Hoeflea algicola: one gene and its partner. Each later gene encodes a partner of the first gene's protein in a complex. Links are inferred from orthologs where the notes say so. Each region holds a gene or a part of one and is shown in the gene's direction. Other genes may lie near its edges.

The links. Proteins that work in one complex are often made in the same cells at the same time.
Region 2: the proteins of dnaG (region 1) and OEG84_RS07625 are in contact, whole or in part, in a crystal structure (PDB 2R6A), measured with the Geobacillus stearothermophilus proteins. The link is inferred for Hoeflea algicola from one-to-one orthologs. Residues at the interface, in WP_049624496.1 of Geobacillus stearothermophilus: Lys456, Leu457, Leu458, Pro459, Ala460, Asn463, Ala464, Leu467, Leu535, Leu536, Ile537, Ala538, Gln544, Glu545, Asp548, Tyr549, His552; in WP_033016901.1 of Geobacillus stearothermophilus: Ser13, Glu15, Ala16, Gln18, Glu91, Leu92, Asp94, Ala95, Val96, Pro97, Thr98, Ala99, Ala100, Asn101, Tyr104, Tyr105, Ile108.

Annotation. Positions count from the first base shown.
Region 1 is NZ_JAOVZR010000001.1:1,940,833-1,946,953, reverse strand. Bases 3,194-6,121 are described here. They hold dnaG (DNA primase), read left to right. Parts: upstream 3,194-3,616; coding sequence 3,617-5,626; downstream 5,627-6,121. Other genes in these bases: rpoD (RNA polymerase sigma factor RpoD), read left to right, coding at 6,047-6,121; OEG84_RS09540 (outer membrane protein), read right to left, coding at 3,194-3,270. Outside these bases: carA (glutamine-hydrolyzing carbamoyl-phosphate synthase small subunit), read right to left, coding at 1-414; OEG84_RS09550 (GatB/YqeY domain-containing protein), read left to right, coding at 715-1,164; OEG84_RS09545 (helix-turn-helix transcriptional regulator), read left to right, coding at 1,556-2,287; more of OEG84_RS09540, read right to left, coding at 2,434-3,193. UniProt on the Escherichia coli protein: RNA polymerase that catalyzes the synthesis of short RNA molecules used as primers for DNA polymerase during DNA replication.
Region 2 is NZ_JAOVZR010000001.1:1,549,505-1,554,051, forward strand. The notes cover bases 1-2,951. They hold OEG84_RS07625 (replicative DNA helicase), read left to right. Parts: upstream 1-685; coding sequence 686-2,218; downstream 2,219-2,951. Other genes in these bases: OEG84_RS07620 (cysteine hydrolase family protein), read left to right, coding at 1-471. Also shown: DNA repair protein RadA, read left to right, coding at 3,359-4,547. UniProt on the Escherichia coli protein: The main replicative DNA helicase, it participates in initiation and elongation during chromosome replication. Travels ahead of the DNA replisome, separating dsDNA into templates for DNA synthesis.

The DNA of each region.
Region 1 (6,121 bases):
TTCGCGGATCCAGGCGGTCAGCGCCCGTGTGTCGATGCCCGACAGGCCGATAATGCCACGCGCCTTGAGCCATTGGTCGAAATGAACCGCCGAGCGGTAATTCGAGGGTTTGGTGATGTCTGCCTTGAAGATCGCGCCAACCGCACCGATGCGGGCGGCGGGGGTGAGGTCCTCGATATCTTCTTCATTAGCGCCGATATTGCCGATATGCGGGAAAGTGAAGGTGACGATCTGGCCCATGTAGGAAGGATCGGTGAGAATCTCTTGATAACCGGTGAGCGCGGTGTTGAAGCAGACCTCGGCCTGCGCCTGACCGGTGGCGCCGACGCCCTGGCCTTCAATCACGGTGCCATCGGCAAATACCAGCACGGCGGTGGGTTTGGTTTTGGTCCAGGGGCTTGTGGTCATGTCCACTCCATTGGCGGCTCGGCGCCGCTTGATCGCCGGGCGGTGCCCCTTGAACTCGTTCGGGGGCATCGCCATTTATACAGGTCAACAGCCTGGCGCGGAATGCAGTTCCCGCGTCGAGAGCACCTTTGATCCAGTCATGCAGATGTTGGTAAATAGACAAGCCTCACGCCGCGGTCAATCAGCGTGGTGTCGCAGGGCCGGCAATAATTAGCTTGAACTGGGTGCGGCCCTGGGAGTAGTGCTGTCCGTTCCGTATCCAGGGACCCAAGGGTAGGCACATGAACTGCTGGAGTAAGTTTGATGATGCGTGAACGCTTTGCCGAAACGCTGAAAGATGCGGCTCGCGCCAAGGATACCCGCCGTCTGTCGACGTTGCGGTTGATCCAGGCTGCGATCAAGGATCGTGACATCGCCAATCGCGGCGGTGGCAAGGATCCGGTCAGCGATGATGAAATCCTGCAGATCCTGACCAAGATGATCAAGCAGCGCGAAGAATCGGCTGCGATCTACGAGGAAAACGCCCGGCTTGAGCTGGCTCAGCAGGAGCGCGATGAAATTGCCATCATCCGGCAGTTTCTGCCTGCGCAACTGCCGGAGGAGAAGGTGCGTGAACTGTGTGCATCGGTCATCGACGAGACCGGGGCTTCTGGCCTGCGCGACATGGGGAAATGCATGAATGTGCTCAAGGAGCGCTATCCGGGCCAGATGGATTTTTCCAAGGCCTGCGGCATGGTCAAGGGCCTGCTGCAATAATTCGATCGACAGGCGCCGGGGTATTGCCCCGGCGCCGCTTCGGCTGCCCCGAGGGGCGTTTGCCGGCATCTGCATGGATGCAGATGCCGGCCAGACTGACGACTTTTCCGCTTTAAGATTGGCTATCAATTAACCTGGGCGTTACGCCACTAGGCGAAATTTCGCTTATTGCGTGTAGGCGGGCGGGTCAGATAACCATCCCAGTCTTGGGTAATCAGCTGTCAATCGAAGGACTGGGCATGTCGCATGGAGTCGCATCACAGGTCCGTTTTGACCGTAAGCAATGTTTGTCTTCGACACGCAAGCATCGCCACGCCGGTTTTGGCGGGGTTGATGTTGCCGGCTGTCGTCCGGCTGCATTGACGTGGCGGGCTGCGGCCTGGTGGCGGTGATGAAAAATCCCATACTCTCCGCACCGGTGTTTGAGCCAATCAACGGGATTCACACCGTGTTTGACGCCATGCAGGTGCTGCGCAAGACCTGCGCCGCCTATGATTTCCGTTATTTTTCGGTGCTTGCGCTGCCCAATGCCATTGCCGGCGCCGATCTTTCAATCTCGCAGATTGCGATGATTTCAAGCTGGCCACCGGAATTGATTTCCGAATATGACCGCTTGAACTTGGCTAGAAACAGCCCGGTGCTCGACCAGTTGCGAAAGCAGATCACGCCGCTGCTGTTTGAAGTTGATTCGATCAATGATGACCGGCCGGCAACCGAATCGACTGAAGCAAAGGCGCTTTTTGCCCGGTTCGGCCTGAGCATGGGTGTCTATTTTCCTGTCCATGACAGCCAGGGCGTGCGGCATGCGGTTTCATTGATCGGAAATCGTGAGCCGCTTGCGGTGAACGAACTGACCACGCTGGCGATGTTCTCGACGCTTCTGGTCGGACAATTGGCGCAGATCAATTCGGACGGAAATACCGGAAAATCGGTTCTGAGCGCGCGTGAAACCGAAGTGCTGCAATGGACCGCAGAAGGCAAGACCAGCGCCGAAATCGCCCGCATCACCGGACTTTCCGAGCATACGGTCAATCACTACGCCACCATCGCCACCCAGAAACTTGGCTGTTCCAACCGGACCCAGGCCGTGGTTTCCGCACTGCGCCTGGGCCTGTTCAGCTAAAAAACATTGCGATCAGCCGAACCATGCCTGTGCTTTGGATCTTGCGCATTCCGGGCTGGGGTCGAGCGGCGTGTCCAGCGGGGGCCGCCCTCTTTCCCGAATGGGCCGCCACGCCCGCAGACCCGGATATGGCGGTAATTGTCACATCAATTTAGTGCGTACCGCAGGCCGAGCCGGACCTGGTGAATGTTGAAGCCGTGATCGCGAATTTGCACGCCGGAAGCGCCATTGGCCTGATCGGGGGCGTCATATTCATGGGCGTCGCCTCCGAAGATGTGCATGAAGCGATAGCCTGCATCCAGCTTCAGCCGGTCGGTCAGGTCATAGCTTGTGCCGACCATGAGGGCTGCTGCCATGCGCAAGCTGGTGACGCCTACGTGATCGGCGGTGTAGCGGACATAGGCAGGCGCGCAAAGCGGGCAGACTTCCTGCCGCGACATGGTGCCGTAATTGACGACGGCGGCGCCGACGCCGGCACCGAGATAGGGCCTGAAACCACGCATGTCCTTGAGGTCGACATAGGCATTGGCCATTGCCGTCCAGACATTGGCGGTTGAACTGTCATCGTAGTGGCAATCGGCTGGAAACGGCAGCGCGTGCGCCGGATCGGATTTGATCATCAGCGGGCATTCGGTTTGTCCCGCGACCTTTGCCCTGAAGAAATCCAGTGTGGCGTCGGCCCTGACATGGTCGTTGAACTGATAGCCTGCACCGATGCCGACGGAGGCGGAATCGCGCAATTTCAGAGAGTCGTAACGATAGGTATCGTCGATCCCCTGAACGCCAACAAACTGGTTCCAGAAATCCCATTCGCCCTTCGATTCCTGGCTCTTGGAATAGCCGATATCGCCGCGCAAATACCAACCGGAATAGGTTTGAACCACCGGCGGTTCTTGAAATGGAGGCAGAAGGTCGGCTGCCCCTGCGGGGACGGCCAGAGTTGCAATGCCCAACGCCAAAATGGCGGAAATCAGAGTTTTCATGGTGGCCTCGATCTTTGTCACATCGGTGCGAGCGCCGATTGCTGGCGCAGCGCACCAGAAGCCCTGTTGATAAACTGTTAGGGTAAATATCTGCTTAATGTTCAATGGTCGGAGTAGCCCATGCATCGGGTCGCTGGAATGGCCGAGATTGGGCAACGCCACCTGCACCTCCGTGCCATGGCCCTCAATCGGGGCCATTAATCCGGAGCTTGCCCGAAGCGGGGAGGGGGCGGGTTTGTGAATAGCGGGGAGAGCGTACGCAAGGTCTTTGCCAGCGCCCGCTGCACCGCCTATATAGACGCCATAGCCAACCCAAATTTTGCCAAGCGCCGGAGGCGCGCCGATCTTGCGGTTTTCACCGTCCTTTCTTGATGACATTCGCGAACGGGTTCCGATCTCGGACGTGATCGGCCGCCACGTGACCTGGGACCGGAAGAAAACCAACACCTCGCGCGGCGACTGGTGGGCGTGCTGCCCGTTCCATGGCGAAAAATCTCCGAGCTTTCACTGCGAGGACCGCAAGGGCCGCTACCATTGTTTCGGCTGCGGCGTGTCGGGCGATCATTTTAAATTTCTCACCGAACTCGAAAGCCTTAGCTTCCCCGAATCGGTCGAACGCGTCGCCGACATGGCCGGCATCTCGATGCCGGCGCCGGATCCCGAAGCTGCCCGGCGCGATCGCCAGCGTGCCAGCCTCGAGGATGTGATGGAGATGGCGGCGTCGTTCTTCGAGACCCAGTTGCAGGGTGCGCAGGGCGCCAAGGCGCGCGCCTATCTGCGCGACCGCGGCCTGTCGGGGCGTACAATTGCTGCCTTCCGGCTTGGCTACAGTTCCGACAGTCGCAGTGCGCTCAAGGAACACCTGGCGTCGCGCGGCGTGGACAAGGACCAGATCGAGGCCTGCGGGCTGGTGGTGCACGGGCCTGATATTGCCGTTTCCTACGACCGCTTCCGCGATCGCATCATGTTCCCGATCCTGTCGTCACGGGAGCGGGTGATTGCCTTTGGCGGCCGGGCGCTGTCGCCCACGGCACCGGCAAAATATCTCAATTCCAACGAGACCGAGCTGTTTCACAAGGGCAATGTTCTTTACAATTTTGCCCGCGCCCGCCGCGCTTGCGGCCAGGACGGCACGCTGATCGTGGTTGAGGGCTACATGGACGTGATCGCGCTGGCCCAGGCCGGGGTGGAAAATGTGGTGGCGCCCCTGGGCACGGCACTGGGCGAGAATCAGCTCAAGCTGTTGTGGCGGATAACGCCGCAGCCGGTTCTGTGTTTTGATGGCGATGAGGCCGGCCAGCGCGCGGCCAACCGGACCGCCGATCTGGCGTTGCCGCTGGTCGGGCCGGGCCGCTCGCTCAGAATTGCGGTGCTGCCGCCGGGCAAGGATCCCGATGATCTGGTACGCCAGGATGGGCGCGAGCCGTTCGACCATCTGATCTCCCAGGCGCGGCCGCTGGCCGACATGGTGTGGGCGCGCGAATCAGGCGCCGGCGTGTTCGAGACGCCGGAGGCCCGGGCAGAACTCGAGGCGCGGCTGCGCCAGATCACCTCGATGATTGCCGATGAGAGCGTGCGTCGGCATTACCAGCAGGACATGCGTGACCGGCTGAAGGCGTTTTTTGGCGGCGGTGGTGGCGGTTACGGCTATGGCGGCCGCGAACAGGGCAAGCGCGGCAGTTTCGAGCGTGGCAAGTTCGACCGCGAGCGTGGTGGCGAGGGTGGCCGCGGTGGCGGACGTCCGGGTGCGGCGTCGGCGCAGGGCGTTGCGGTTTCCGAACGGCTGGCCCAGTCGGGGATGGTGCGCGGCCATGGCGCCATGCCGTCGCTCAGGGAAACCGTGCTGGTGATGACGGTCGCCAACCACCCGCAGATGCTGCATGACGAATTTGACGAGTTGGCGGCGCTGGAATTTGAAGACAAGGGCTTGATGCGGGTCTGGCAGGTGATGCTGGACGCGGCTTCGGTCGGCGGCCGGTTTGACCGCGAAAGGCTGTTTGCCGCACTTGATGCCGACGGGCAGGGCGCTTTCATCGCCCGGCTCGAGAGCCATGTCCGCAATGCCCGGATCTGGACCGCAACCGTCGATGCGGCCGCAGAAGATGCGCGCGAGGGCTACCACCAGGCGCTGGCGCTGCACAAGCGCACCCGGGCGCTCAAATGGCAGAAGGCTGAACTGGAACGCGATATCGCCGAGGCCACCGAGCAGGGCGATGAAAATGCCATCCCGCGGCTGATGCTGGCCTTGCGCGAGGTTCAGCTCGAAGTGGCGCGGCTGGAAAACCAGGAAGCCATCATCGATGGTTTCGGGGTACTGTCGGGGCGCGGCAAGGGCAGCGGCGGGGCGGCGGGCTGAGAACCGCCAATCAGCACCGATTCTCGGGCGTTGCTCTTGTGAAGTTCAAATGCGCGCCTACATAGGGTGATCAAACGAATTCGACCGTGAAACCGGGCAATCGTGCCATTATTTTCACAACAGCGCGCTTTTTGCCCTTTAAGCCTTGACGGAAAGGTTTTTTGTGGGAATCAGCTACCTGACGCAACATGCGCGTGATCAATTGGCTCAGTGGGGCGGTCAATTGCCGCGCGCCAAATGGCCATCCAGTGGATGGTGGGCCAACACGAACGGCTTGGTTAATAGGGAATTAAGCATCCGTACGCCACAACATTCCGGATGATTCGCGAAAGTCGCCCGCTCTACCCGCGGGGGTCATGCGCCAATTGGCAGGCGCTGGGCCGACATCAACCGAATAAGATCCGGGGAAAGTGACTGTCCATGGCAAGCAAGGTAAAAGAAGCAGCAGACGACACCGAGAACGAGCGCGAAGGCGCTGCGGCCGACGGGCCGTTG
Region 2 (4,547 bases), 390 kb from region 1 along the record:
CAGGCCAGCACCAAGGCGGCAAAGATTCTCGGCCATGCCCGCCAGCAAGGCCTGATGGTGGTTCACATCCATCATGAGATCCCGTCTGCCGAGGCACCATTCTTCAGGCCCGGCAGCAAGGGGGCTGAAATCCACCCTTCGGTGGCTCCGGAAGCCGGCGAGGAAGTGATCCTCAAGCACCGCCCCAACAGCTTTGTCGACACCCGGCTGCAGGATCTGTTGTCGTCACGGGGGATTGTCCGTGTGATCATCATCGGTGCAATGAGCCAGATGTGCATCGACGCCACCGCCCGCGCCGCAAAGGATCTGGGCTACGACGTCACCGTGGTTCATGACGCCTGCGCCGCCCGCGACATCACCTTTGGCAGCGACACCGTGCCTGCAGCGCAGGTTCACGCCGCCTTCATGGGTGGGCTCGCTGGCACTTACGCCACGCTGACGGATTGCGACACGCTGGTTGCCGCTGCCTGACGGCGTTCCTGATTCGATCCACGTCTGAACCGGCCAAGCACTTTTTGGATATTCATGACTTCAATTGTCCGCAGCGCCAACTCGCCTGTGGACAACGAGGACAATGGGAACAAAACTGGAGCTTGGCCGATTCGTACCGATTGCGCGCAGACTCTGCCGCCCGGTCCGGGTATGCCAGACCAATACCCACACCCTGACGAGGATCGAAGACACAATGAATGATGTTGCGCGAAAAATTGAGCCAATTCCGGCCCGAGCCGAAAAAAGCCCGATGTTTCGTGAGGCGCCCTCAAACATCGAGGCCGAACAGGCTTTGCTGGGCGCCATGCTGGTCAACAATGACGCGTTCTACCGCGTATCCGACTTCCTCAAGCCGACCCATTTTCAGGAGCCGCTGCACCGCAGGATCTACGAGGTAGGCGGCGACATCATCCGCATGGGCAAGACTGCCAACCCGGTGACGATCAAGACTTTCCTGCCCTCCGACGCCAAGGTCGGCGACATGACGGTGGCACAATATCTGGCGCGTCTGGCCACCGAAGCAGTGACCATCATCAACGCCGAGGACTACGGCCGCGCGATCTATGATCTGGCGCAGCGTCGCTCGTTGATCTCGATCGGCGAGGACATGGTCAACATCGCCTATGACGCCCCGCTCGACATGCCACCCGGCACCCAGATCGAGGATGCAGAGCGTCGCCTGTTCGAACTCGCCGAGACCGGGCGCTACGATGGCGGCTTCCAGTCGTTCAACGACGCTGTTTCAATGGCTATCGATATGGCCGGTGCCGCCTATCAACGCGAGGGCGGCCTGTCAGGCATTTCCACCGGCATCTCCTCGCTCGATGCGCGGATGGGCGGCTTGCAGCATTCCGACCTTATCGTGCTCGCCGGACGTCCCGGCATGGGCAAGACATCGCTCGCCACCAACATCGCCTTCAACATTGCACAGGCCTATGAGGGCGAGGTGCAGGCGGACGGTTCGATGAAGGCCAAGAACGGCGGCGTCGTCGGCTTCTACTCGCTGGAAATGTCCGCCGAGCAGCTCGCCACCCGTATCATTTCCGAGCAGACCGAGATCTCCTCGTCAAAGATTCGCCGCGGCGAGATCTCCGAGGCGGATTTCGAAAAGCTGGTCGGCTGTTCGCAGATGATGCAGAAGATCCCGCTCTTTATTGACCAGACCGGTGGTATCTCGATTGCGCAATTGTCGGCACGCGCGCGGCGGCTCAAGCGCCAGCGCGGCCTTGATGTGCTGGTGATCGACTATATCCAGCTGATGACCGGATCGGGCAAATCCAGCGACAACCGGGTGCAGGAAATCACCCAGATCACCACCGGCCTGAAGGCGCTTGGCAAGGAACTCAATGTTCCAATTATCGCCCTGTCGCAGCTGTCACGTCAGGTGGAAAGCCGTGAGGACAAGCGGCCACAGCTTTCCGACTTGCGTGAATCGGGTTCGATCGAGCAGGATGCCGACGTTGTGCTGTTCGTGTTCCGCGAGGAATATTACGTCAAGAACGGCGAGCCACGCCGCTCGCCCGACGAGGTCGTGGCCGACATCAAGACACCTGAATACCTTGCCTGGGAGGAAAAGATGCTCAAGGTGAAAGGCACCGCCGACGTCATTATTGCCAAGCAGCGCCATGGCCCCACCGGCACCGTGCAACTGGGCTTCCAGGCAGAATTCACCCGGTTTGCCGATCTGGCCGACAATTCCTACAATCAGTTCGTCCACGACGAATAGGCTGTTTCATTGTCATCGCTCTCCCCCTCGCCAATTCCGCCGCCACGGTTCGCCTGACGGTGGATCTGGCAGCACTCGCCGCCAACTGGCGTTACATGCGGGATTTTTCCGGAACCGCGCGCTGCGGCGCGGCGGTGAAGGCCAACGCCTATGGCACCGGCGCTGAGCAGGCAGCCCCTAGGCTGGCGCGCGAAGGCTGCCGGGATTTCTTTATCGCCGATGCCCACGAGGGCGCGCGCCTGCGACCGCTGCTGCCCGATGCCCGAATCTATGTGCTAAACGGCGTTTTTGATGATTCCTTCGCGCAGATCCTCGCCCACGATCTCATCCCGATCATAAATTCACCCCACCAAGCCGCGTTCTGGCGCGAAAATGCCGGGACGCGCCCCTATGCGCTGCATGTCGACACCGGCATGAACCGGCTCGGCCTGACGCCTGAGCAGGCCGTGGCGCACGCTGAAGCCGGGGGCCCACAGCCGGCGCTGCTGATGAGCCATTTCGCCTGTGCCGATGAACCCGATCACCCGCTCAACGCCCGCCAGGTCGAAGTTTTTCAGCGCTCCGACCTGCCTTTCCAGGCATTGAGGCAAGTCTCGCCAATTCCGGCGGCATCTTTCTCGGAGCCGATACGCATCATGATCTGACCCGTCCCGGCATCGCGCTTTATGGCGGCGAACCGGTTTCAGGCGTGGCAAACCGGATGCGACCGGTTGTCACCGCCGAAACGCGGGTGCTGGTCATCCGCCATGCGAAAGCAGGCCAGACGGTAAGCTACGGCGGCGCCCATGTGCTCACCCGCGACAGCCGCATCGCGGTCTGCGGCGTGGGTTACGCCGATGGTTTCCACCGCTCCGGTTCCGGCGCGGGCGTGCCGCTGCGCTCGGCCGTGCCGCAAGGCGCCTTTGGCGCCATCAACGGCGTGCAGGTGCCGGTGATCGGCAAGGTGACCATGGATTTGACCATGTTTGATGTCACCGACCTGCCCGAGGGCGCAGTCAAGCCAGATGACTGGCTGGAATTGCTCGGCGCGACAGTTCCGCTCGAACAGGCAGCCGACGCGGCTGGAACCATCAGCTATGAAATGCTGACCTCGCTCGGCCGGCGTTACGACCGTCACTACACCGCCTGAAAGGACCTTCCTTGGCCAAAGCCCGAACTCAATTCGTCTGTCAGGCCTGTGGAACCGTGCATGCACGCTGGGCCGGCAAATGCGACGGCTGCGGCGAATGGAACACCATTGTTGAGGATGACACCACCGCCGGCGTCGGCGGCGGGCCGGGTGCCGCCGCGCGCAAGGGCCGGCCGGTGGCGCTTGCCAGCCTGTCCGGCGAAATCGAGGAAGCGCCGCGTATTTCCACCCAGATCAGCGAGCTCGACCGAGCCACCGGGGGCGGCTTTGTACGCGGCTCCGCCGTGCTGGTCGGCGGTGATCCCGGCATCGGCAAATCAACGCTGCTGATGCAGGCTGCCGCGGCACTCGCCCGTCAGGGACACCGGGTGATCTATGTCTCGGGTGAGGAAGCGGTGGCCCAGGTGCGGCTGCGCGCCCAGCGGTTGGGTGCTGCCGACTCGGGCGTGCTGCTCGCCGCTGAAACCAATGTCGAGGATATTCTGGCCACCCTTGCCGATGGCAAACGCCCCGATTTCGTCATCATCGATTCGATCCAGACATTGTGGAGCGATCAGGCGGGCTCTGCCCCCGGCACCGTTACCCAGGTGCGTACCGGCGTACATGCCATGGTGCGCTACGCCAAACAGACCGGCGCTGCCATGGTGCTGGTCGGCCACGTCACCAAGGATGGTCAGATCGCCGGCCCGCGGGTGGTCGAGCACATGGTCGACGCCGTACTTTATTTCGAAGGCGACCGCGGCCACCACTACCGTATTCTGCGCACCGTCAAGAACCGCTTCGGCGCTACCGACGAGATCGGCGTGTTCGAAATGTCCGACAAGGGCCTCCGCGAAGTCGCCAATCCATCCGAACTGTTCCTGGGCGAGCGCAACGCCAAAGCCCCCGGCGCGGCAGTCTTTGCAGGCATCGAGGGCACGAGGCCAGTGCTGGTCGAGGTTCAGGCGCTGGTTGCCCCCTCCAGTCTCGGCACCCCGCGCCGCGCTGTCGTGGGGTGGGATTCGGCCCGTCTGTCGATGATCCTGGCCGTGCTTGAAGCCCATTGCGGGGTGCGCCTTGGCAGCCATGATGTCTACCTCAATATCGCCGGCGGTTACCGCATTGCCGAACCGGCCGCCGATTTGGCGGTGACCGCGGCCCTCGTTTCCTCCCTTGCCGGGCTTGCCCTTCCGCCCGATTGCGTCTATTTCGGCGAAGTCA